4 regions of the Pseudomonas sp. SDO5532_S415 genome follow, and region 3 is predicted to be linked to each of the others. Evidence: predicted binding sites of a transcription regulator. Region 3 holds the regulator's gene; each other region holds the start of a gene.
What was found. The regulator FliA, encoded in region 3, starts transcription of late flagellar genes. The targets are predictions, from matches to a motif close to CTAAAGTTTNNNNNNNNNNNGCCGNTAA.
Positions count from the first base shown of each region.

Region 1 (5,243 bases), on a different contig from region 3:
ATGTGATGAAGACCGCCGAGCAGGCCAGCAGCAACCTTAAGCTCACGACGGCCGCGGATGATCCGGTCGGAGCCGCACGGCTGCTGCAACTGGAACAGCAAAAAGCCATGCTGGGCCAGTACACCAGCAACATCAACGCGTTGAACACGGCTCAGGCGCAGGAAGAAAGCGTGCTGGACAGCATCAACAACGTGCTGCAGAAAGTCAGCGAGTTGGCAGTGCGCGCCGGTGGCGGTTCGTTGAACGACGATGACCGTAAATCCATTGCGGCGGAGCTCAAGCAATCCGAAGAACAATTGCTGACCTTGATGAACAGCAAGGACGCCAACGGCAAGTACATCTTCTCCGGTGCCAGTAACAACACCCAGCCTTTTGTGCGCAACAGCGACGGCACCTACAGTTATCAGGGTGACCAGACCCAACTGGAGTTGAAGATCGGTGACTCGATGTCGCTGGGCTTGAACGATACCGGTTGGGAGGTGTTCCAGCAGGCGATCAACGCGGCCCGCAGTTCGACCACCATGACTGCGCCGGCGGTGGATGACGGGCGTGTGGCCTTGTCGCCCGGGCTGGTCAACTCCGGTCCGGCCTTTGATGCGAGCTTCCGCCAGGGCCAGCCTTACACCCTGTCGTTCACCAGCAGCACCCAGTATGTGATCACTGATGCGCTGGGCAATGACGTGACGGCTGAATCGACGCAGTCTGGCAAGTTCGACCCGAATGCCAAGGGCGGTTCCGATATCAACTTCCGTGGCGTGACGTTCAAGCTGGATATCACCTTCCAGCCGGGCGACAACCCAGCTGACTCCGCCAGTGCCGACGCGGTGATCGCCGGTCACAGCTTCCAGCTCACGGCCAAGCCCGACAGCTTCGTCAGCAACCGCGCCCCGAGCAACACCTCGACGGCGATCATCAGCCAGACGGCGGTGACCAACGCCGCCGACTACCAGAGCTTTTTCCCCGAAGGCGGAGCGGTTCTGAAGTTCACCGGTCCCGGTACTTTCGAACTCTACGCCCGTCCATTGACCAGCGGCAGCACGCCGGTAACCACCGGGACCGTGGTGGCTGGCGTGGCGACAGCGGCGGGTGTCAGCTTTACCCTCGGTGGCACGCCCCCGACTCCGGCGGCAGGTGATCAGTTCGACATCGCGGTCAACACCCACCAGACCCAGAACGTGCTCGACACCATCAGCCAGCTGCGTACGGCGCTCGACGCGCCGACCCAGGGCAATCCCGCTGCCCAACGTTTTCTGGAAGACACGGTCGCTTCGTCCATTGCCAACCTGAACAACTCCAAGAACCAGGTCGACCTGGCGCGTGGTGCGATCGGTGCCCGGGGCAATGTGATGGACATGCAGCGAGATCAGAATACGAGTACCGGCTTGATCAACGAATCGACATCGAGTGGTATCAGGGATATCGACCCGGCGGAAGTGCTGACGCGCCTGACACTGCAGCAGACCATGCTGCAGGCCGCGCAACTGGCGTTCGCCAAGGTTTCCCAGTTGAGCCTGTTCAACAAGCTTTGAGTCGGTCTTGACCGCTCGCGGCCAGTCCCTGTAATAGGGGGCTGGCTTTTTTTTGCCTTTTTTTTGAATGAAGTGAAGCAGGGCGGGGGGCGATCCTGGCCACAAAATCAAATAAAGCACCGATCTCTGAGTGACCCGTCAGTCAAAACGCGCATCTTCACTGTATCCTGTCTGCGGGCGGTGAAGGTGGGAGGGTTGTTCAAGGTGATACCTTGAGTCCCGACGTTGCTTCTTCTGGGGGCCTGGCCCCGACTGTAGACGCCCTCGATTCAGCGAGCGGCGATGTTCAGCTGTTTATTATTGGGAAGCCATAATGATTGGCATAAAAAATATAGCGAGTTACGTGCCGACAGCCGGGGTTGATAACTACGCCCAGGGTGCAAAGTTCGACAAGGACGAAACCTTCATCCTTGGCAAGATCGGTTCGGCATTTTTGCCGCGCATGGATGCCGATCAGGAAACTTCCGACCTGTGTGTCGAAGCAGCCAATGCGCTGTTCGCCGCCAGTCCCGAACTCAAGCGTGAAGCCATCGACTGCCTGATCGTCGTCACCCAGAACGGTGATGAAGAAGGTTTGCCGCACACCGCCGCAATCGTTCAGGACAAGCTGGGTCTGCCGACCCATGTCGCCGCTTTCGATATTTCCCTGGGCTGCTCCGGTTATGTCTACGGCATCTACGCGATCAAAGGCTTCATGGAAGCGGCGGGGCTGAAAAACGGCCTGCTGATCACCGCCGATCCTTATTCGAAGATCGTCGACCCGGAAGACCGCAACACCACCATGCTGTTCGGCGATGCCGCGACCGCAACCTGGATGGGTGAAGACCCGATCTGGCAACTGGGCAAATCGAAGTTCGGCACCGACGGTTCCGGCGCGCCGCACCTGAAGGTCACCGACGGGGTGTTCTTCATGAACGGCCGCCAGGTGTTCAACTTTGCCTTGCTCAAAGTCCCGGCGCATTTGCATGAGCTGCTGGACGAATCGCACTTGCAGGCCAGCGATATCGACGCCTTCTGCATTCACCAGGGCAGCGCGGCCATTGTCGATGCCGTGGCGCGCCGCTTCGAAGAAGGTGAGCCGGAGAAGTTCGTCAAGGACATGCTCGAAACCGGTAACACGGTCTCGTCGAGTATCCCGCTGCTGTTGCAGAACCATGTGTTCGATTCGAAGTGGACACGTGTGGCCATCAGTGGCTTCGGTGTAGGCCTGTCTTGGGGATCGGCGATTCTTTATCGCGGCTGATCGAATCCTTGCAATAAAAAACGCCCGGAAACGCAAGCTTCCGGGCGTTTTTCGTTTTCTGGCGCCGATTTTCTGGCTCCAAGGCCTTGAAAACAAAGGGCTGGCACCCTGCCACTAAAAAATTCAAAAAAAGCCCTCAAGCAAACCAGTACCACGACGATAACTATTACGTAGGTTCTCTAGGCCACACCCGACGGATGTCAGGGCCGGAAGCCGCAGTATCCATCCAACGAGGATTTCGTCATGGCTTTAACTGTAAACACTAACATTGCATCTTTGAGCGTTCAGAAGAACCTGACCCGCTCGTCCGACGCCCTGCAAACTTCGATGCAACGTCTGTCTTCCGGCCTGCGTATCAACAGCGCTAAAGACGATGCGGCCGGCCTGCAAATTTCCAACCGTCTGACCAGCCAGATCAACGGCCTGCAGACTGCCATCAAGAACGCCGGTGACGGTATCTCCATCGCGCAAACTGCTGAAGGCGCGATGCAAGAATCCACCAACATCCTGCAGAAAATGCGTACCCTGGCTCTGGCTTCCGCGAACGGCTCGCCAAGCGCTGAAGACCGTAAGTCGAACAACGCTGAATACGCAGCTCTGACTTCCGAGCTGACCCGTATCGCTACCACCACTACTTTCGGTGGTCGTAACCTGCTGGACGGTTCTTTCGGTACTACCGCTTTCCAAGTCGGCGCCAACGCCAACCAGACCATCAACATGACTCTGGGCGACGTATCGGCTAACAACATCGGTTCCCAGCAGCTGAAATCCGTGGCCATCGCGCCAAGCGCAGCCGGTGTGACTGGTGGTGCAATCGCAATCACCGGTGGCGGCCAAACCGCTACTATCACTACCGTTACCGGTCAGTCGGCCAAAGCTACCGCTGCTCAGATGAACGGCGCTATCGGCGGCCTGTCGGCTACTGCCAGCACTGAAGTGAAATTCGGCGTCAACACCGCAGCCATCACCGGTGCTGCTCCAGGCACCGCGAACTTCTCCATCCAGGTAGGTTCGGGTACTGCGGTCAACCTGGTTGGTGTAACCGACACCGCTGGTCTGGCTGACCAACTGAAGTCCAACGCTGCCAAACTGGGCATCAGCGTTAACTTCAACGCCACTACCAACAACCTGGAAATCAAATCCGACACCGGTGAGAACATCATCTTCGCCGGCGCTGACGCCAGTGCACAGGCTGGTATCACTGTTGCTGCAAAAGATGGTGCTGGTAACTTCGGTGCCGGTGTTGCCGCTACCGCCGCTGCTCTGCAAGTGACGGGTGCTGTTTCCCTGAACTCCACCAACAGCTACTCGCTGAACGGCGCTGGTGCTACCGGTCTGTTCGTGGCTGCCGGTACTACCGTCAGCTCGGCCAAAACCGTTGTCAGCAACACTGATGTGACCACTGCTACCAACGCGCAAAACGCTGTTGACGTGATCACCCAGGCCATTGCCAACATCGACTCCCAGCGTGCTGACCTCGGTGCGGTACAAAACCGTTTCGACAGCACCGTGTCGAATCTGCGCAGCATCTCGGACAACTCCACTGCTGCTCGTGGCGTGATCCAGGACGTTGACTTCGCGGCCGAAACTGCTCAGCTGACCAAGCAACAAACCCTACAACAGGCTTCCACCGCGATCCTGTCCCAGGCCAACCAGCTGCCATCGGCTGTACTGAAGCTGCTGGGTTAATCCTGCGCTTTGATGACTGACGGAAGGGCGCGTTTACGCGCCCTTTTGTCTTTTTCATGATGAGGAGATCAGGCATGGACATGAGCGTCAAGTTGAACCAGTCCTATCCCGCCGTTGCCCCTCAGGGCGCGACGCCGAATGTCACTGACAAGCAGGAGCAGTCCAGGGCCGAAGTCGTATCGGTCTCGAAATCCGAGCCCAAGCGCGACGACCTGGAAAAAGCGGTCACCGATATTCAGGAGTTTGTCCAGGCTGCGCAGCGCAATCTGGATTTTTCGATTGATGATTCCACCGGCCGGGTCGTGGTCAAGGTCATTGCCACCGATACCGGTGACGTGATTCGCCAGATCCCTTCGGAAACCGCGTTGAAACTGGCGCAAAGCCTGTCGGACGCCAGTAGTTTGTTGTTTGACGACAAAGTCTGAACTGGCATGAATTTTGTTGCTGTCACCGATTAAGACGCACTTAGTCAAGAAGTCGGCAGCCACTGGATAAGGAGAGAGATGATGGCGGGTACAACGGTTAGCGGTATTGGTTCGAACATCGATACCCAGTCGATCGTGAAGTCTTTGGTCGATTCCGAAAGGGCGCCGAAACAGACGCAGATCAACAACCAGACGCTGAAAGCAACCACCTCGCTGTCGTCTATCGGCAAAATCCAGGCGGCGCTGGATGCCTTCCGTGGTGCGCTGGATAACATGAAGACAGCCTCCAGTTTCAGTGGCCTGAGCGGCTCGTCCTCTGACGAAAAAGTCGCCACCGTGACCACTGGAGCCGGCGCG
Region 1 covers NZ_JBSVWS010000009.1:67,487-72,729, forward strand. The annotation lists gene ACW9HW_RS05255 (flagellar hook-associated protein 3) at 1-1,529, shown strand, start outside; gene ACW9HW_RS05260 (ketoacyl-ACP synthase III) at 1,843-2,772, shown strand; gene ACW9HW_RS05265 (flagellin N-terminal helical domain-containing protein) at 3,016-4,461, shown strand; gene ACW9HW_RS05270 (flagellar protein FlaG) at 4,536-4,886, shown strand; gene fliD (flagellar filament capping protein FliD) at 4,968-5,243, shown strand, end outside.
Region 1: the regulator FliA is predicted to act here: its motif matches at 2,908-2,935, upstream of ACW9HW_RS05265 (flagellin N-terminal helical domain-containing protein).

Region 2 (5,243 bases), on a different contig from region 3:
CGCTGATGATGTTGATCGGCTCCGGCTTGCTGAGTACTTACCTGGGCCTTCGCCTGGCGGCCGATAACGTCGACAGCCTGTGGGTGGGTGCGTTGATGGCTGCCAACTACTTCGGCCTGGTACTGGGCGGCAAGATTGGCCACCGTTTGATTGCCCGTGTCGGGCACATTCGCGCTTACTCGGCGTGTGCCGGTATCGTTGGCGCAGCGGTGCTCGGGCACGGTTTGGTGGACTGGTTGCCGGCCTGGATATTTCTACGGGTTATCGTCGGCCTGGGTATGATGTGCCAGTACATGGTCATCGAGAGCTGGCTTAACGAGCAGGCCGAAGCCTCGCAGCGCGGCACGGTATTCAGTGGTTATATGATCGCCTCGTACCTGGGGCTGGTGTTGGGGCAACTGATTCTGGTCATGCACCCGGGCCTGGGTCTTGAGCTGTTGATGTTGGTCGCCTTGTGCTTTGCCCTGTGCCTGGTACCGGTGGCGTTGACGCGGCGGATTCACCCGGCACCGCTGCACCCGGCGCCCATGGAGCCGCGATTTTTTATCACGCGGGTGCCTCAGTCGTTGAGTACGGTCCTGGGAGCGGGGCTGATCATCGGTTCGTTTTACGGTCTGGCGCCCTTGTATGCATCGCAGCAGGGGTTGTCCACGGAGCAGGTCGGTCTGTTCATGGGCAGCTGCATTTTTGCTGGCCTGGTGGTGCAGTGGCCGTTGGGCTGGCTGTCCGATCGTTATGATCGGGCGCTGCTGATCCGCTCTTTTGCTTTTGTTCTGGCACTTGCCGCATTGCCTTTGGCGGTCATGAAGCAGGTGCCACTGGAGGTGCTGTTCATTGCCGGCTTCCTCTGTTCGCTGGTGAAGTTCTGCTTGTATCCGCTGGCAGTCGCATTTTCCAATGACCATGTCGAAGCCGACCGTCGGGTGTCTCTGACGGCCATGCTGCTGGTCACTTATGGCGTTGGGGCGAGCATCGGGCCGCTGGCGGCCGGGGTGCTGATGAAGCTGTTCGGCAGCCAGATGCTGTATGCCTTCTTCAGTTTCTTCGCCTTGGTGCTGGTGTGGCGAATTCGCCCGAAAGCCGTCACCAATCTGCATCAGGTGGACGACGCGCCGCTGCACCACGTGGCCATGCCGGACAGTATGTCGAGTTCACCCCTGGTGGCTTGCCTTGATCCGCGGGTCGATGAGCAGGTGGTTCAGGATCAGATGCAGAGTCCGCCTGCCGAGCCGGAGCCGCAGACCGATACGCCTCCAGAAGAACCGGATTCGGGTCGGGAGCAAAGTTTCACTGAAGCCAGGCCGTAACACTCAAGCATAAAAAAACGGGCAGTCACCGCAAGGGGCTGCCCGTTTTTGTTGGCGCGTTATATCAGAGGTCGTCTTTGTCGAAGCGCCGCGCTTCGCGTTGCAGCTGGTAGACGAACCGCTCGACCTGCCGCTGCACCAGCCCGCTCATGTTGTGGAAGCGTACACCGGCGAAAGTGGTGGAGATCTTTTCCTCGAAGTGCAGGTAGCGCAGTTCGACTGGCGCGGTCATCTTGCCGAAGGGCAGGGCGGCCATGAAGCGATCATAGACCTGGCCCAGCTGCAGGCTGCCAGTGATATCGCCGGCGAAGCGCAATTTGCAACCGGTGGCCGAGATGTCCAGCAACTTGCCGCTGATCGGCGCCTTGAGTTTCTCGCCATCCAGGTCGACGTCGACCAGTTGAGCCAGCTTCAATGCCGCACGGAACGCATTGCGGCGCTGGTGGTAGACCACTTCGTCGGGCAGCGTGCCACGGTAGCAACGACTGCCACCGGATTCATCGATGGTCAGTGGACCATTGCTTTCCCACGCAATGCGCACGCCGTCATGGAAGCCTTCAACCTTGAACGGCTCGCCGGCCAGCAGGAAGCGTTCGCCGTCACGGGGGATCATTTCGTCCAGGGCAATCATGTTGCTGTCGCGATCAATGTCCACCAGGTAGCTCTGGAAGCGCTGGGTGCGCTCATGGAACGTGATGATCAGCGGGTCATGGCTTTCTTGCAGTTGGCGAAGGTTGCCGGAGATTTCCAGAGGCGTGCTGAGCACCTTGGGTGGCTGCGGAGCATCGTCCGCATTTAAGGCATTGGACACGGTTAATCAATCTCCAGACAAATTTTGACTACGGCTAGCCAGCATTTTGCCAGCATGTTTCGCGTCTTGATAGAGCGTGCTCATCGACGGGCTCAAGCCTGACTGAGCGGGCGCGGTTTCACAAGCTTGGAAAATGTTCCGCTGGCGTCATAGAGCGCTGGAGGTTCGCCGCCGGTGAGGATTTTCAGCTGAGTGGCCGTGGCGGCCTGCTGCACCAGAATCGACTGGCCGTTGTTGGCATTGGCAGCCTGGCATTGAGTCAAAAGGTCGGTCAGCACATCGCTTTGTGCCAGCAGCGCTTCACCCACGCTCGACTGGCTGGCCAGTTGCTCCAGACCGCTGCGGTTGGTTGGCAGGTTGAGACTGGCGAGGATTTCGCTGCGCTTGCGGCCATGCTGTTCAAGCAAAATGATCAAGGCTTGCTTCTGCGCCAGAATATCTTCGAGCAGGTACATGTCGCGACCATGCAAGGCGAGGGACTCGGTACGCAGTAACTCCAGCAATTGTTGCGCTGGAGCAAAATCGTCGGTGATCAGTTGCAGTAGATTCGTGTCGTGCATGGCTGGCCTTGGGTTTTAAGCGTCCAAAAGCCTGGCGCCGGCCGAGGCCTAGCGCTGGGCTTCGAAATTGAGCAGTTTGCTGGCTACACGGTTGCTATCGACTTTATAGCTGCCATCGGCAATCGCTGCTTTCAACTCGGCCACGCGGGCTTTGTCGACGACAGGCTGATCGCGCAGCGTATCAGTGATCTTCTGCAACTGTTGAGCCTCATTGCTGAGATGTACCGATTCCCCGACTGTAGCGGTACCGGCCTGTTCGGCCTGGGTAGTCAGCGGTGCGGATTTACCGGTTTCGGCGGTTTCCTTGGCGGCGCTGGTACGTGTACTGCCCGTCAATGACGAGGAACTATTCAAACGGCTGAAATCGATGACCATGATAAAAACCTCTGGGAATTTGGACGCTTGCCATGTTTTCGGCCATTCCCTGAAAAACTTTAGGCCCATTTATCAATGAGCTTGCGCGCGTCAGCGCTTGCCCTTCATGGGACACAGTTTAGGGAACAGCCATGGCCAGCGCCACATCTTCACGTAACACAGAGCTCTGCATGGCCGCCTACATGGAAACCTCCACCTGGCCCGGCGCGATGACTTGCGCCTTGATGACTCGCTGGGAATTGAGGTTTTTCACTCGAATCTGTTCGCTCATGCCGCCATTGGACAGCGCTTCGCCGGGCATTCGCACGCTGAGCGTACCGCTACGGGCGGTGATCACCACCTGATCGCCCTTGCGGATGACTTCCGCCTGTTCGAGATGGACCAGGGTAATGACCTGATCGGTGACCATTGGTCGGGTAAGTCGTTGTCCGATCGCCTGGTCCACGGAGGTCAGGTAGCCCTGGTTGATCACACTGATATCCCGCTCGCGCAGGATCACATCTTCAGGCTCGACAATGCCGGCGCGCCGCAGTGGTCGCGAGGTGGTCACGACGTCGCGAAACAGCCGTACTTGAGCGGGTACGAAGACCGTCCAGGGGGATGTTCCTTCGCAGCGAACCTTGACCGTGACCCGGCCCAGCGGCTTGGCCGGACTCTCCAGTGAGGCTGTCAATTCCTTGTCGCACATCGGCATGCGCATACGCGGATCGAGCTGGTTGACCTGGATTTCGTAGCGACCTTCCGTTTGACTGGTGGCCAGATAGTCTTCTACGGTGAATTCAAGAAAGCCCTGGGTGACGCCGATAAGCATGTCAGGCAAGGTAACCGCGTCAGCAAGGGCAGGGCTGCCAACGTTGAACAGGCACAAAGCCGCCAACGCACCGAGGAGTTTGCGGTGGGGTATGGTAGGGCGTCGGAAAAATGTCGGTTCTGTGTTCATACAAAGATAAAAAGCAAGCGCCGTGCCGTTTAGAGATGAATGTGCGTCGCAACAACACTTAGCGTTGGTGTAGGAGTCTGGGCATGGCTGGTGTAATGGATTCGGTGAACCAGCGCACGCAACTGGTGGGGCAGAATCGCCTTGAGCTGTTGTTGTTCCGTCTCGACGGCCAGCAGCTGTATGGGATCAACGTGTTCAAGGTTCGGGAGGTGTTGCAATGCCCCCAGCTGACGCTGATGCCCAAGTCCAGTCCTGTCGTGTGCGGCGTGGCGAATATCCGGGGGGCGACCATTCCGATCCTTGATCTGGCAATGGCGACCGGCTCCGGTGCTTTGAAGGACAAGAACAATCCCTTCGTGATCATCACGGAGTACAACACCAAGACCCAGGGATTCCTGGTGCGCTCGGTGGAACGCATCGTCAACATGAACTGGGAGGAGATTCATCCGCCACCCAAGGGCACCGGTCGCGATCACTACCTGACGGCGGTGACGCGGGTCGACAATCAGTTGGTTGAAATCATCGACGTCGAAAAGGTGCTGGCGGAAGTGGCGCCGACGCCGGAAGCGATTTCCGTCGGCGTGGTCGATGTCGAAACCCAGCACAAGGCGCTCTCGTTGCGTGTGCTGACGGTCGATGATTCGTCGGTGGCGCGCAAGCAGGTTACGCGCTGCCTGCAAACGGTCGGTGTCGAAGTGGTGGCGTTGAACGACGGCCGGCAAGCGCTGGATTACCTGCGCAAACTGGTCGACGAGGGCAAGAAGCCGGAAGAAGAGTTCCTGATGATGATCTCCGACATCGAAATGCCGGAGATGGACGGGTACACGCTGACGGCCGAGATCCGCAACGACCCTCGCATGCAAAAGCTTCATATCATCCTGCATACTTCGTTGTCGGGCGTGTTCAATCAGGCGATGGTCAAGAAAGTCGGTGCCGATGACTTCCTGGCCAAATTCCGTCCTGATGACCTGGCATCCCGGGTAGTCGACCGGATCAAAGCAGCAGACATCAGCTAGGGGCGTCCGGCCCCTGGCAGTCAACACGATTTAAGAGGCGGCAGCATTGTCTACGGGTAATTTGGATTTCGAACAGTTCCGGGTATTCCTGGAAAAAGCCTGTGGCATTTTGCTCGGTGAAAACAAGCAGTATCTGGTCTCGAGCCGTCTCAACAAACTGATGGAGCAGCAAGGCATCAAGTCCCTGGGTGAGTTGGTCCAACGCATCCAGACCCAGCCGCGCAGCGGGTTGCG
Region 2 covers NZ_JBSVWS010000090.1:4,211-9,453, forward strand. The annotation lists gene ACW9HW_RS18915 (MFS transporter) at 1-1,307, shown strand, start outside; gene ACW9HW_RS18920 (flagellar brake protein) at 1,372-2,118, opposite strand; gene ACW9HW_RS18925 (flagella synthesis protein FlgN) at 2,211-2,678, opposite strand; gene flgM (flagellar biosynthesis anti-sigma factor FlgM) at 2,727-3,053, opposite strand; gene flgA (flagellar basal body P-ring formation chaperone FlgA) at 3,232-3,993, opposite strand; gene ACW9HW_RS18940 (chemotaxis protein CheV) at 4,077-5,009, shown strand; gene cheR (protein-glutamate O-methyltransferase CheR) at 5,056-5,243, shown strand, end outside.
Region 2: the regulator FliA is predicted to act here: its motif matches at 3,089-3,116, upstream of flgM (flagellar biosynthesis anti-sigma factor FlgM).

Region 3 (5,243 bases):
TTCCGGATGATTTGCATCTGCCGCGTCGTCATCAACTGGTCAGTCGCGCCGTTAGCGTGCAAATGCAGGAAGAGCCCAGCGAAGAAGCCATGGCTGACATGTTCGCTGATATCTACCACAGCCCGACCAAGCAGGTAGGCTGAGGTGACAATGAATCGTTTTTGTACCTACATCGATGGTCTGCCATGCATTGTTCCAGTTGCGAACGCGCAGCCAGTAATGTGGCCTCCGTCTATGCAAGACAAGGTAAAGAAATAACATGGGCAGCATGCATCCCGTACAGGTGATCGCGGTGACCGGCGGCAAAGGTGGCGTCGGGAAAACTAACGTGTCAGTGAACTTGTCCCTGGCTTTGGCTGAGCTTGGCCGGCGCGTCATGCTGCTGGACGCCGATCTGGGGCTGGCGAACGTCGACGTTCTGCTGGGCCTGACACCCAAACGTACCCTGGCCGACGTGATCGAAGGCCGCTGCGAGCTGCGCGACGTCCTGTTGCAGGGGCCAGGCGGCATCCGCATCGTTCCGGCCGCGTCCGGCACCCAGAGCATGGTGCATTTGAGCCCGGCGCAACACGCCGGCCTGATCCAGGCGTTCAGCGACATCGGCGACAATCTCGACGTACTGGTGATCGACACCGCTGCGGGTATCGGTGACTCGGTAGTCAGTTTTGTGCGCGCCGCGCAGGAAGTGTTGCTGGTGGTCTGCGACGAGCCGACCTCGATCACCGACGCCTACGCATTGATCAAATTGCTTAACCGCGATTACGGCATGAATCGCTTCCGCGTCCTGGCCAACATGGCGCAGAGCCCGCAGGAAGGCCGCAACCTGTTCGCCAAGTTGACCAAGGTGACCGACCGCTTCCTCGACGTCGCCCTGCAATACGTTGGCGCCGTGCCGTACGACGAAAGCGTGCGCAAGGCCGTGCAGAAGCAGCGTGCGGTCTACGAAGCGTTCCCGCGTTCCAAGTGCTCGCTGGCGTTCAAGGCCATCGCACAGAAGGTCGATACATGGCCGCTGCCCGCCAACCCGCGCGGGCACCTGGAGTTTTTCGTCGAGCGCCTCGTGCAACAAACGGCAGGACCTGTGCTATGACAGCCAGCGGTTACAACCTCTACAAGAAGTCGGCGCGGGACGCGCAGTACGAGCTGATCGAGCGTTACGCGCCACTGGTCAAACGCATTGCCTACCACCTGCTGGCGCGTCTGCCGGCCAGCGTCCAGGTCGAAGACCTGATCCAGGCCGGGATGATCGGCCTGCTTGAAGTGTCGACCAAATACGACGCCAGCAAAGGCGCGAGTTTCGAGACGTACGCGGGCATCCGCATCCGCGGCGCCATGCTCGATGAAGTACGCAAGGGGGATTGGGCGCCACGTTCGGTCCACCGCAATACCCGGATGGTCAGCGACGCCATTCGCTCGATTGAAGCTAAAACAGGCCGTGACGCTAAAGATCACGAAGTTGCGGCCGAACTCCAATTGAGTCTCGACGATTACTACGGGATTTTGAACGACACCCTGGGCAGCCGCTTGTTCAGCTTCGACGATCTGTTGCAGGACGGCGAACACGAAGGGCTGCACGAGGATGGCGCGAGTGCTCATCTCGAACCGTCACGCGATCTGGAAGATGAACGCTTCCAGGCGGCGCTGGCGGACGCGATTGCCAATTTGCCGGAGCGTGAGCGACTGGTGTTGGCGCTGTACTACGACGAAGAGCTGAATCTCAAGGAAATCGGTGAGGTCCTGGGGGTCAGCGAATCTCGGGTCAGCCAGTTACACAGCCAGTGCGCGGCCCGTTTGCGGGGGCGTTTGGGAGAGTGGCGAGCGCGCTGAAGGCAGTGTGGGGGCACTGCGACGTGGCTGGTGGGGTGATGAACCGCGCCGGTCTCGATCCGCTGTACTCCAGACAGTCATCAAGTGTTTTGCCAGATTGATTGAAATGGCGCGTCCAGGTGCTGGGCGCGTTTTAGTCTGCTTGGAGGTCGAATTGGACAAGAACATGAAAATCCTCATCGTTGATGACTTCTCAACGATGCGGCGGATCATAAAAAACCTGTTGCGTGACCTTGGGTTCACCAACACGGTCGAGGCCGACGATGGCATTACCGCCATTCCGGTACTCAACAGCGGGAGCATCGACTTTCTGGTAACGGACTGGAACATGCCTGGCATGACCGGTATCGATCTGCTGCGCCACGTGCGTGCCGATGAAAAGCTCAAGCACCTGCCGGTGCTGATGGTGACCGCTGAAGCCAAGCGCGAACAGATCATCGAAGCGGCCCAGGCCGGTGTAAACGGCTATGTGGTCAAACCCTTCACGGCCCAGGCGTTGAAAGAAAAAATCGAGAAGATTTTCGAACGCATCGGTTGAACTGCGCCACGGGGGAGCTATGGGGCATAACGAATCTTCGCAGGGTGATTTTGAATCGACCCTGAAAAAACACGCCGTCGAACTGGTCGCGAGCCTTGAAAAGGGCAAGTTCGGCGATGCTGTGCAATTGATCCATGAGCTCAACCAGACCCGTGACCGCGGCCTGTATCAGGAAGTGGGCAAGCTCACCCGCGAGCTGCATAGCGCGATCGTCAATTTCCAGATTGACCCGCACATGCCGCAAGCCGAGGAAGTGTCACAGATCACGGATGCGACCGAGCGCCTGTCCTATGTGGTCAAGCTGACCGAGGCCGCGGCCAACCGCACCATGGACCTGGTGGAAAGCGCCACGCCGGTGGTCAACCGCCTGAGCGATGAAGCCCAGGCCTTGAGCACGGACTGGGGACGGTTCATGCGTCGCGAAGTCGGGGCTGAAGAGTTCCGCGAACTGGCCCGGCGGGTCGACGGTTTCCTGGCGCGCAGCGCCGAAGACGGCCGCGCGGTGTCGAGCAACCTCAACGACATCCTGCTTGCCCAGGACTACCAGGACCTCACCGGTCAAGTGATCAAGCGCGTGACCCAACTGGTCACCGAAGTTGAAAGCAACCTGCTCAAGCTCGTGCTCATGGCCAGTCAGGTGGACCGCTTTGCGGGCATCGAACATGACCGTGAAGCGATGCTTGCCGAAAAAGATCCACAAAAACATCTCTCTCAGGGTGAAGGTCCGCAGATTCATGCCGATAAAAGAGAAGACGTTGTGTCCGGTCAGGACGATGTGGACGATTTGCTATCCAGCCTGGGATTTTAGAATTTTAGTTTTCTAGAGTTTTGGAATTTTAGGTTTTTTGGGTTTTTAGACCTGTTAGGAGCACACCATTAATGAGCTTCGGCGCCGATGAAGAGATCCTTCAGGATTTCCTGGTTGAGGCCGGCGAGATTCTAGAGCAACTGTCCGAGCAACTGGTCGAGCTGGAAAGCCGGCCGGATGATGCGGACTTGCTCAATGCAATTTTTCGCGGTTTTCACACTGTAAAAGGGGGCGCCGGCTTCCTCCAGCTCAACGAGCTGGTGGAGTGCTGTCACATCGCCGAAAACGTGTTCGACATCCTGCGCAAGGGCGAACGTCGCGTCGACTCGGAATTGATGGACGTGGTTCTCGAAGCACTGGACGCGGTGAACAGCATGTTCAGCGAAGTCCGCGAGCGCAGCCCGATCACGGCTGCCACGCCTGAATTGCTCGCGGCCCTGGCCCGTCTGGCCGAGCCGCAAACGGCTGACGAGGCCGCACCGGCACCCGTTGCCGACGTGGTTGAAGAGCCTGTCGCTGAAAGCGAATCGGGCGATATTACCGACAATGAATTCGAACAACTGCTGGACTCGCTGAACGCCGTGAAGGCACAGGCCGAGGCGCCGGCGGCTGCTCCGGCACCGGCCGGCGACGGCGCTGCCAGTGACGAAATCACCGATGCCGAGTTCGAGTCGTTGCTCGACCAGTTGCACGGTAAAGGCCAGTTTGCCGTTGATGCGGTGGTGGCGCCTGCCGCGCCTGCCGCGCCGGAAGCTCCGAAAGCCGCTGGCGACAGCTCCGATATTACGGATGACGAATTCGAAGCACTGCTCGACCAGTTGCACGGCAAGGGCAACTTTGCGGTGGATGCGCTGGAATCGGCCATCGCTTCGGTGCCAACCCCGGCAGCACCTGTCGCCGCTGCGGCCGGTAGCGACCTGATCACCGATCACGAATTCGAATCGCTGCTCGACGAATTGCACGGCAAAGGCAAGTTCACCGAAGTTGGCACTGCCTCTGGAACCGCTTCGGGCACCAGTGCTCCGGTGGCGGCACCTGTCGCCAAGGCTGCGGCACCGAAACCCGTGGCCAAGGCACCAGAGCCGAAAGCCGAAACTCCAGCGGCTGCTGCCGCTCCGGCTCCGGCCCGTGCCCCGGCATCGGCGCCAGCGGAAAAACCGGCCAGCGAAGCCGAGACGACCGTGCGGGTCGATACCGCGCGTCTCGACGAAATCATGAACATGGTCGGCGAACTCGTGCTGGTGCGTAACCGCCTGGTCCGCCTCGGCGCCAACAGCGCCGATGAAGCCATGTCCAAGGCCGTGTCGAACCTCGACGTGGTCACGGCCGACCTGCAGACCGCGGTCATGAAGACCCGGATGCAACCGATCAAGAAAGTCTTCGGGCGCTTCCCACGCCTGGTTCGCGACCTGGCTCGCCAGCTCAAGAAAGAGATCAACCTGGAGCTGGTCGGCGAAGAAACCGACCTCGACAAGAACCTCGTCGAGGCCCTGGCCGACCCGCTGGTCCACTTGGTGCGCAACGCAGTCGACCACGGCATCGAGTCGCCGGAAGAACGCGAAGCGTCGGGCAAGGCCCGTGGCGGCAAGGTCATCCTGGCCGCGGAGCAGGAGGGTGACCACATCCTGCTATCGATCTCCGATGACGGTAAAGGCATGGACCCGAACGTCCTGCGTTCCATCGCGGTGAAACGCGGTGTGATGGACAAGGATGCGGCCGATCGGCTGAGCGACACCGAGTGCTACAACCTGATTTTCGCCCCGGGCTTCTCGACCAAGACCGAGATTTCCGACGTGTCGGGTCGTGGCGTGGGCATGGACGTGGTGAAAACCAAGATTTCCCAGCTCAACGGCTCGATCAACATCTACTCGGCCAAGGGCCAGGGTTCGAAGATCGTCATCAAGGTGCCGTTGACCCTGGCGATCATGCCGACGCTGATGGTCATGCTCGGCAACCAGGCGTTCGCGTTCCCGCTGGTGAACGTCAACGAGATCTTCCACCTCGACCTGTCGACCACCAACGTGGTGGATGGCCAGGAAGTGGTGATCGTGCGGGACAAGGCGCTGCCGT
Region 3 covers NZ_JBSVWS010000037.1:3,536-8,778, forward strand. The annotation lists gene flhF (flagellar biosynthesis protein FlhF) at 1-143, shown strand, start outside; gene fleN (flagellar synthesis regulator FleN) at 260-1,090, shown strand; gene fliA (RNA polymerase sigma factor FliA) at 1,087-1,827, shown strand; gene ACW9HW_RS11785 (chemotaxis response regulator CheY) at 1,994-2,365, shown strand; gene ACW9HW_RS11790 (protein phosphatase CheZ) at 2,385-3,173, shown strand; gene ACW9HW_RS11795 (chemotaxis protein CheA) at 3,245-5,243, shown strand, end outside.

Region 4 (5,243 bases), on a different contig from region 3:
GTTTTCAGCTCGCGCTTCGGCGGCGTAACCAGGCCGGCCCACACGGTTTCGATCGAAGCCACGATCATTGCACCCACCAGCACCACGGCCATCGGCCCGCGCTCGGTGTCGAAAATGCACGCCACACGCTCGTTGCGGGCGAACAGTTCCGGGACGTTTTCAGCGGTGGTCTGGTTGACCGAGAACAGGCGGCCCGGAATGTAGACCATCTCACGCAGGGTGCCGGCCAGCGGCATGTGCACACGATGGTAATCCTTCGGCGACAGGTAAATGGTGGCGAAATCACCGCCCATGAATGGCGCGGCGTTGGCTGCGTCGCCGCCCAGCAGTTCCAGCACGCTGAAACTGTGGCCCTTGGCCTGGAACACGCGACCGTGCTCGATCGGGCCAAGCTGGCTGACTGCGCCATCGGCCGGGCTGAGGATCGCCCCGGGTGTTTCGTCCAGTGGGCGGGCGCCGTCTTTCAACGCGCGGGTAAAGAAGGCGTTGAAATGCTCGTACGCGGTCAGGTCTTCGACCAGGGCCTCGGACATGTTCACCTGATAACGCTGGGCGAACCAGGCGGTGAAGGCGTTCTTGAACCAGCGCACGCGGCATTCGGCGATGCAGCCGGCCAGTCGCGAGAGCAGGTTGTGGGGTAGCAGGTACTGGCTGACGATAAACAGACGCTTGTTCATTAACTGTCCTTAAAAACCTTGATTCTCTACAGGGGTGTCAGGATGGTTGCCCCATTCGCCCCAGGAGCCGGCGTAGCCTTTGACCCGCGGATAACCGAGGGACTTGGCCACCAGATAGGTGAAGCCAGAGCGATGGTGAGTCTGGCAGTGGGTGATCACTTCTTTGTCTTTGCTGATCCCGAGTTGTTCGAGGATTTGCGGCATATCGGTGCGGATGCGCAGGTTGCGTGACCGATCCATGCCGGCAGTCCATTCGAAGTTCACGGCGCCGGGGATGTGTCCGCCCTTGGCGGCCAGGACTTTCTCGCCGGAGAACTCCAGCGGTCCGCGCGCGTCCCAGATCGCCAGGTCGGCAGCCCCCAGGCGGCTTTGCAGGTACTCACGGGTGGCGGTCGGCTCGTCGTGCAGGGTCAACGCAACCGGCCCACCAACGGCAGCCGGGATCTGGATCGACATGGGCATGCCTTCTGCCAGCCAGGCTGTCAGGCCGCCGTCAATATAGTGGTACTTGCTGTGGCCGATGACATCCAGGAGCCAGATAAAACGCCCGGCCCAACCACCGCCTTCATCGTCATAAACCACGTAGACCGCGTCGGGGTTGTGTCCCAGCTCACCGAACAAGGCTTCGAGTGCCGCTTGCGGCGGCATCAGTCCCGGTGCTGGCGCCTGACCGAGTTGCGTGCGTTTCGGGTCGACGAACCGTGCGCCGGGAATATGCCCTTCGGCGTAGCGGGCACTGCTGGTCAGGTCCACCAGGATCAGTTCGCGGGCGTCGAGGCGAGGGAGCAAGTCGCTCGGTTCGATCACCAGCGGCAAGCCAGAGAAGTCAGACATGTGAGGTCTCCAGAGCACAAAAGGGAGGATTGTAACGCAGCGTCATTTGCCGCGCTGACTAAAGCTGTGCAGCGCTTTTTCGATGCACTGTGCGGTTTTGCCGAAGGCTTGCACGGTGATCTCCGAAAACGGCCCGCCGCCCTGATCCGCCACGACAATCATGATCACCCGGCCATTGTTGACAAGCGAGCGCAGCAGCAGATGTTCGCCGCTGAACTGCGAACGCAGGCTATTGGGCAGCAGGGCGGAAAACTGCGCGTTGTTGTCCGGTGTCAGGCGCACCTGGGCCTGCTGCGCGAGCAAGCGCTGCAGCACGGTGCTCTGGCTGACGGCGAAATTCATGCCGGCAACTTCCTTCGGCAACCCGGCAGTCTGGTGAACCCGAAGATTGGCATGGGTGCGGTCGGCCATCAGGATCATCACCCGGCGCATACCGCTTGCGACCAAAGCGTCACGGGCGGAAGTGGTCAAGTGCATGGCGTTGGTAAAGCGACTCGGCTCGGCCAGCAGTTCGGCACATTGTTTGCGCCACTTCACCAGGTCTTCGGCGGTGGGTGCCGGTGCTGGCAGCAGCCCGGCGTGGACACGTTTCGTGCCCAACGGCCAGATCAGCGCAACGGCGGGGTGCCAGAGGTCGGGCATGGCGTGGTGGCGTGCACTATTGGCCGCCTGCTGATGCAATTGCTGTTGGACTTCGCCCATCGGCATTTGCAGGTAAAGGCTGGTCAGGTACTGCCATCGTTCACTGTGCGGGCTGTCCCAGGCCTGTTGTGCCGAGAGCGCCAGACCGTTGGCCAGCAGCACCGTGTTGGCCGGTTGATTGAGCCAGCGGCGCAGGGTCGGGTCGTCGTCGAGACGGTTCTGCTGGCGCAAGGGATGCTCGTTGTCGCGGGCAATGCGCAGGACTTTCACCAGTTCCCGCTGCTCGGTGAGCAGCAGCCGATAGCCTTGCTGTACCCAGATCGGCAGGCGCCAGATATCTACGAGGGCCAGGCCGATTTCCAGCAGGCGCGTGCCAAACAGTTGCTTCTCGACTTTGCGCGCCGACTCGCGTTTGTGGATGACCCGCAGCTCCCATTCTTCGAGTAATTGCGGATGCGTCAGCGCCAATGGCCACAGTGGCGACAGAAACAGCAGGCTGCCCCAATGGATGTCCTGCCATAGTCGCGCCAGGCGGCTGGCAAAAAAACCGTTGGCCTGTTGTGTGGCGTGCAGGCTGATCATCTGCAGCTGACGCAGGGCTTTCGGAATCTCGGCCATGGGCTCTGCGGGCAAGCGCTCGAGCAGTTCTTCGGTGCGCTTGAGGCCGAGGCGATTGATCGCGACTTCAAGGTTTTCCGCAGGCTCGGTCATGCTGCCATGGGTGTGGCGATTGGCATGACGAATGACACTCAAGGCCAGGGCCGGGCTGCCCTGCATCAATTCGGCGATGTCGCGCAGCGAGCTGCGACTGTCGCGGATCGCCCGGCAGACAAGGTCGTGACTGTCTAGCGGAACCGGCAGGCGCACGCCATCGAGAAGCTTGACCCAGCCTTCGAGCGTGGTCGGTTTTGCAGGCGGGACGTTCGTTTCGTTAGCCATGTCTGGAGGCGATCATCGTCAACATTACCTGGGCCCGGAGTGGGTCAAATTGGCTTTTCGCCTGAACTGGCTATAGTCTGGCGCAGTTTTGCCGATAAGTAGAAGAAGAGATTTTTTAACTTCCGAATATGACCTTGAACCCGACTCAGTAAGTGCTCTCCTACCTATGGCTAAAATAATCGGCATCATCGTCGTATTCGCGAGCGTGCTCGGCGGATACGTGCTCTCCCACGGCAAAATCGCCGCCCTGATCCAGCCCTTCGAAGTGATGATTATCGGTGGTGCGGCCCTCGGTGCATTCCTCCAGGCCAACCCGGGGCACATGGCGATGCACGTTCTCAAGAAAGCCTTGGGAATGTTCAGTTCGCGTTTCACTCACGCTTTCTATCTGGAAGTGCTGGGGCTGATCTACGAGATCCTCAACAAGAGTCGCCGCGAAGGCATGATGGCGATCGAAGGCGATATCGAAGATCCCGCCGCCAGCCCGATCTTCGCCAAGTACCCTACGGTCCTCAAGGATGAGCGCATGACAGCGTTTGTCTGCGATTACCTGCGCATCATGTCCTCCGGCAACATGGCTCCCCACGAACTGGAAAACCTGTTCGACATGGAGCTCGCCAGCCTCAAGGAAGATCTGGACCACCCGTCCCACGCAGTGAACGGCATTGCCGACGCCATGCCGGGTTTCGGTATCGTCGCGGCGGTCCTGGGTATCGTGGTGACCATGGCTTCGCTGGGTGAAAGTGACCAGAAAATGATTGGCCTGCACGTTGGTGCGGCACTGGTCGGTACCTTCTTCGGTATTCTCGCGGCCTACGGTTTCTTCGGTCCCCTGGCGCATGCCCTGGGTCACGATGCCAAGGAAGAATTGAACGTCTACGAAGCCATCAAGGCCTCGCTGGTCGCTTCGGCTTCCGGCATGCCGCCATCGCTGGCGGTAGAGTTCGGGCGCAAGGTTCTGTACCCGGCGCACCGCCCTAGCTTCGCCGAGCTGGAACAAGCGGTTCGCGGCAGATAAGTCATGGAAAATAACCAGCCGATAATCATCAAGCGCGTCAAACGCTACGCCGGCGGGCATCACGGAGGCTCCTGGAAAATCGCCTTCGCCGACTTTGCCACGGCGATGATGGCGTTCTTCCTGGTGTTGTGGCTGTTGTCTACCGCTACACCGGAGCAGAAGCTTGCCATCGCCGGTTACTTCAAGGACCCGATCGGCTTCACTGAAAGCGGCACGCCCTACATTATTGACCTGGGTGGTACACCCGAGTTGGCACCGGAAAACACCCTCAACCCCGAGGTGAAGTCCCAGCCGCAGCCGGACAAAGTGACTGTCGACGCCGAACAGGTCGAAGGCATGGCCGAGATGGTGGAGAAGGAACGCCTCGAGTTATTGCTGCAAGAATTGCAGAACAAGGTCGAAGAGAATCCGCAGCTGCAGAAGTTCAAAGACCAGATCATGTTCGAGATCACCACGGACGGGCTGCGCATCCAGATCGTGGATGCCGAGAACCGGCCGATGTTCGACTCCGGCAGTGCCCGCCTGAAGCCGTATTTCGAAGACATCCTGCTGGCCATGGCCGACACCATCAAGGCGGTGCCGAACAAGATCAGCATCAGCGGCCACACCGACGCCAAGCCGTACAGCGGCCAGGGTGATTTCGGTAACTGGGAGCTATCGGCCAACCGAGCCAACGCCGCTCGCCGCGCGCTGGTCGCGGGCAGCTATCCGGATCAGCAAGTGGCGCGGGTGGTCGGTTATGCCTCGTCGGCTTTGTTTGATCGCGAACATCCGTTCAACCCGGTCAACCGCCGTATCGACATCGTGGTGCTGACCAAGAAAGCCCAGCGTGCCATTGAAGGTTCACAAGGTGCGGAACCGGCTCCCGAGCCAACGCAAGGGCAAGGTGGTCCGGGCGAAGTACCAGCCGACCCGAACGCGTTGCCGGCGGATAAGGAGCCGTTGCCGGCTCACGAACTTCGCGAACGGTTGAATCTGTTTGACGACCCGGCCCCCAAACCGGCTGAAACGCCCAAGCCTTGATTTAGAAGGTCGGGGTAGCTGACCCGCCTTCTTCGCGAGCAGGCTCGCTCCCACAGTGGCGTGTGTTGTCCTTGTGGGAGCGAGCCTGCTCGCGAATGCAATGCGCGAGT
Region 4 covers NZ_JBSVWS010000036.1:32,169-37,411, reverse strand. The annotation lists gene asd (archaetidylserine decarboxylase) at 1-677, opposite strand, end outside; gene ACW9HW_RS11755 (rhodanese-like domain-containing protein) at 687-1,511, opposite strand; gene ACW9HW_RS11750 (HDOD domain-containing protein) at 1,554-3,092, opposite strand; gene motA (flagellar motor stator protein MotA) at 3,259-4,110, shown strand; gene motB (flagellar motor protein MotB) at 4,114-5,133, shown strand.
Region 4: the regulator FliA is predicted to act here: its motif matches at 3,163-3,190, upstream of motA (flagellar motor stator protein MotA).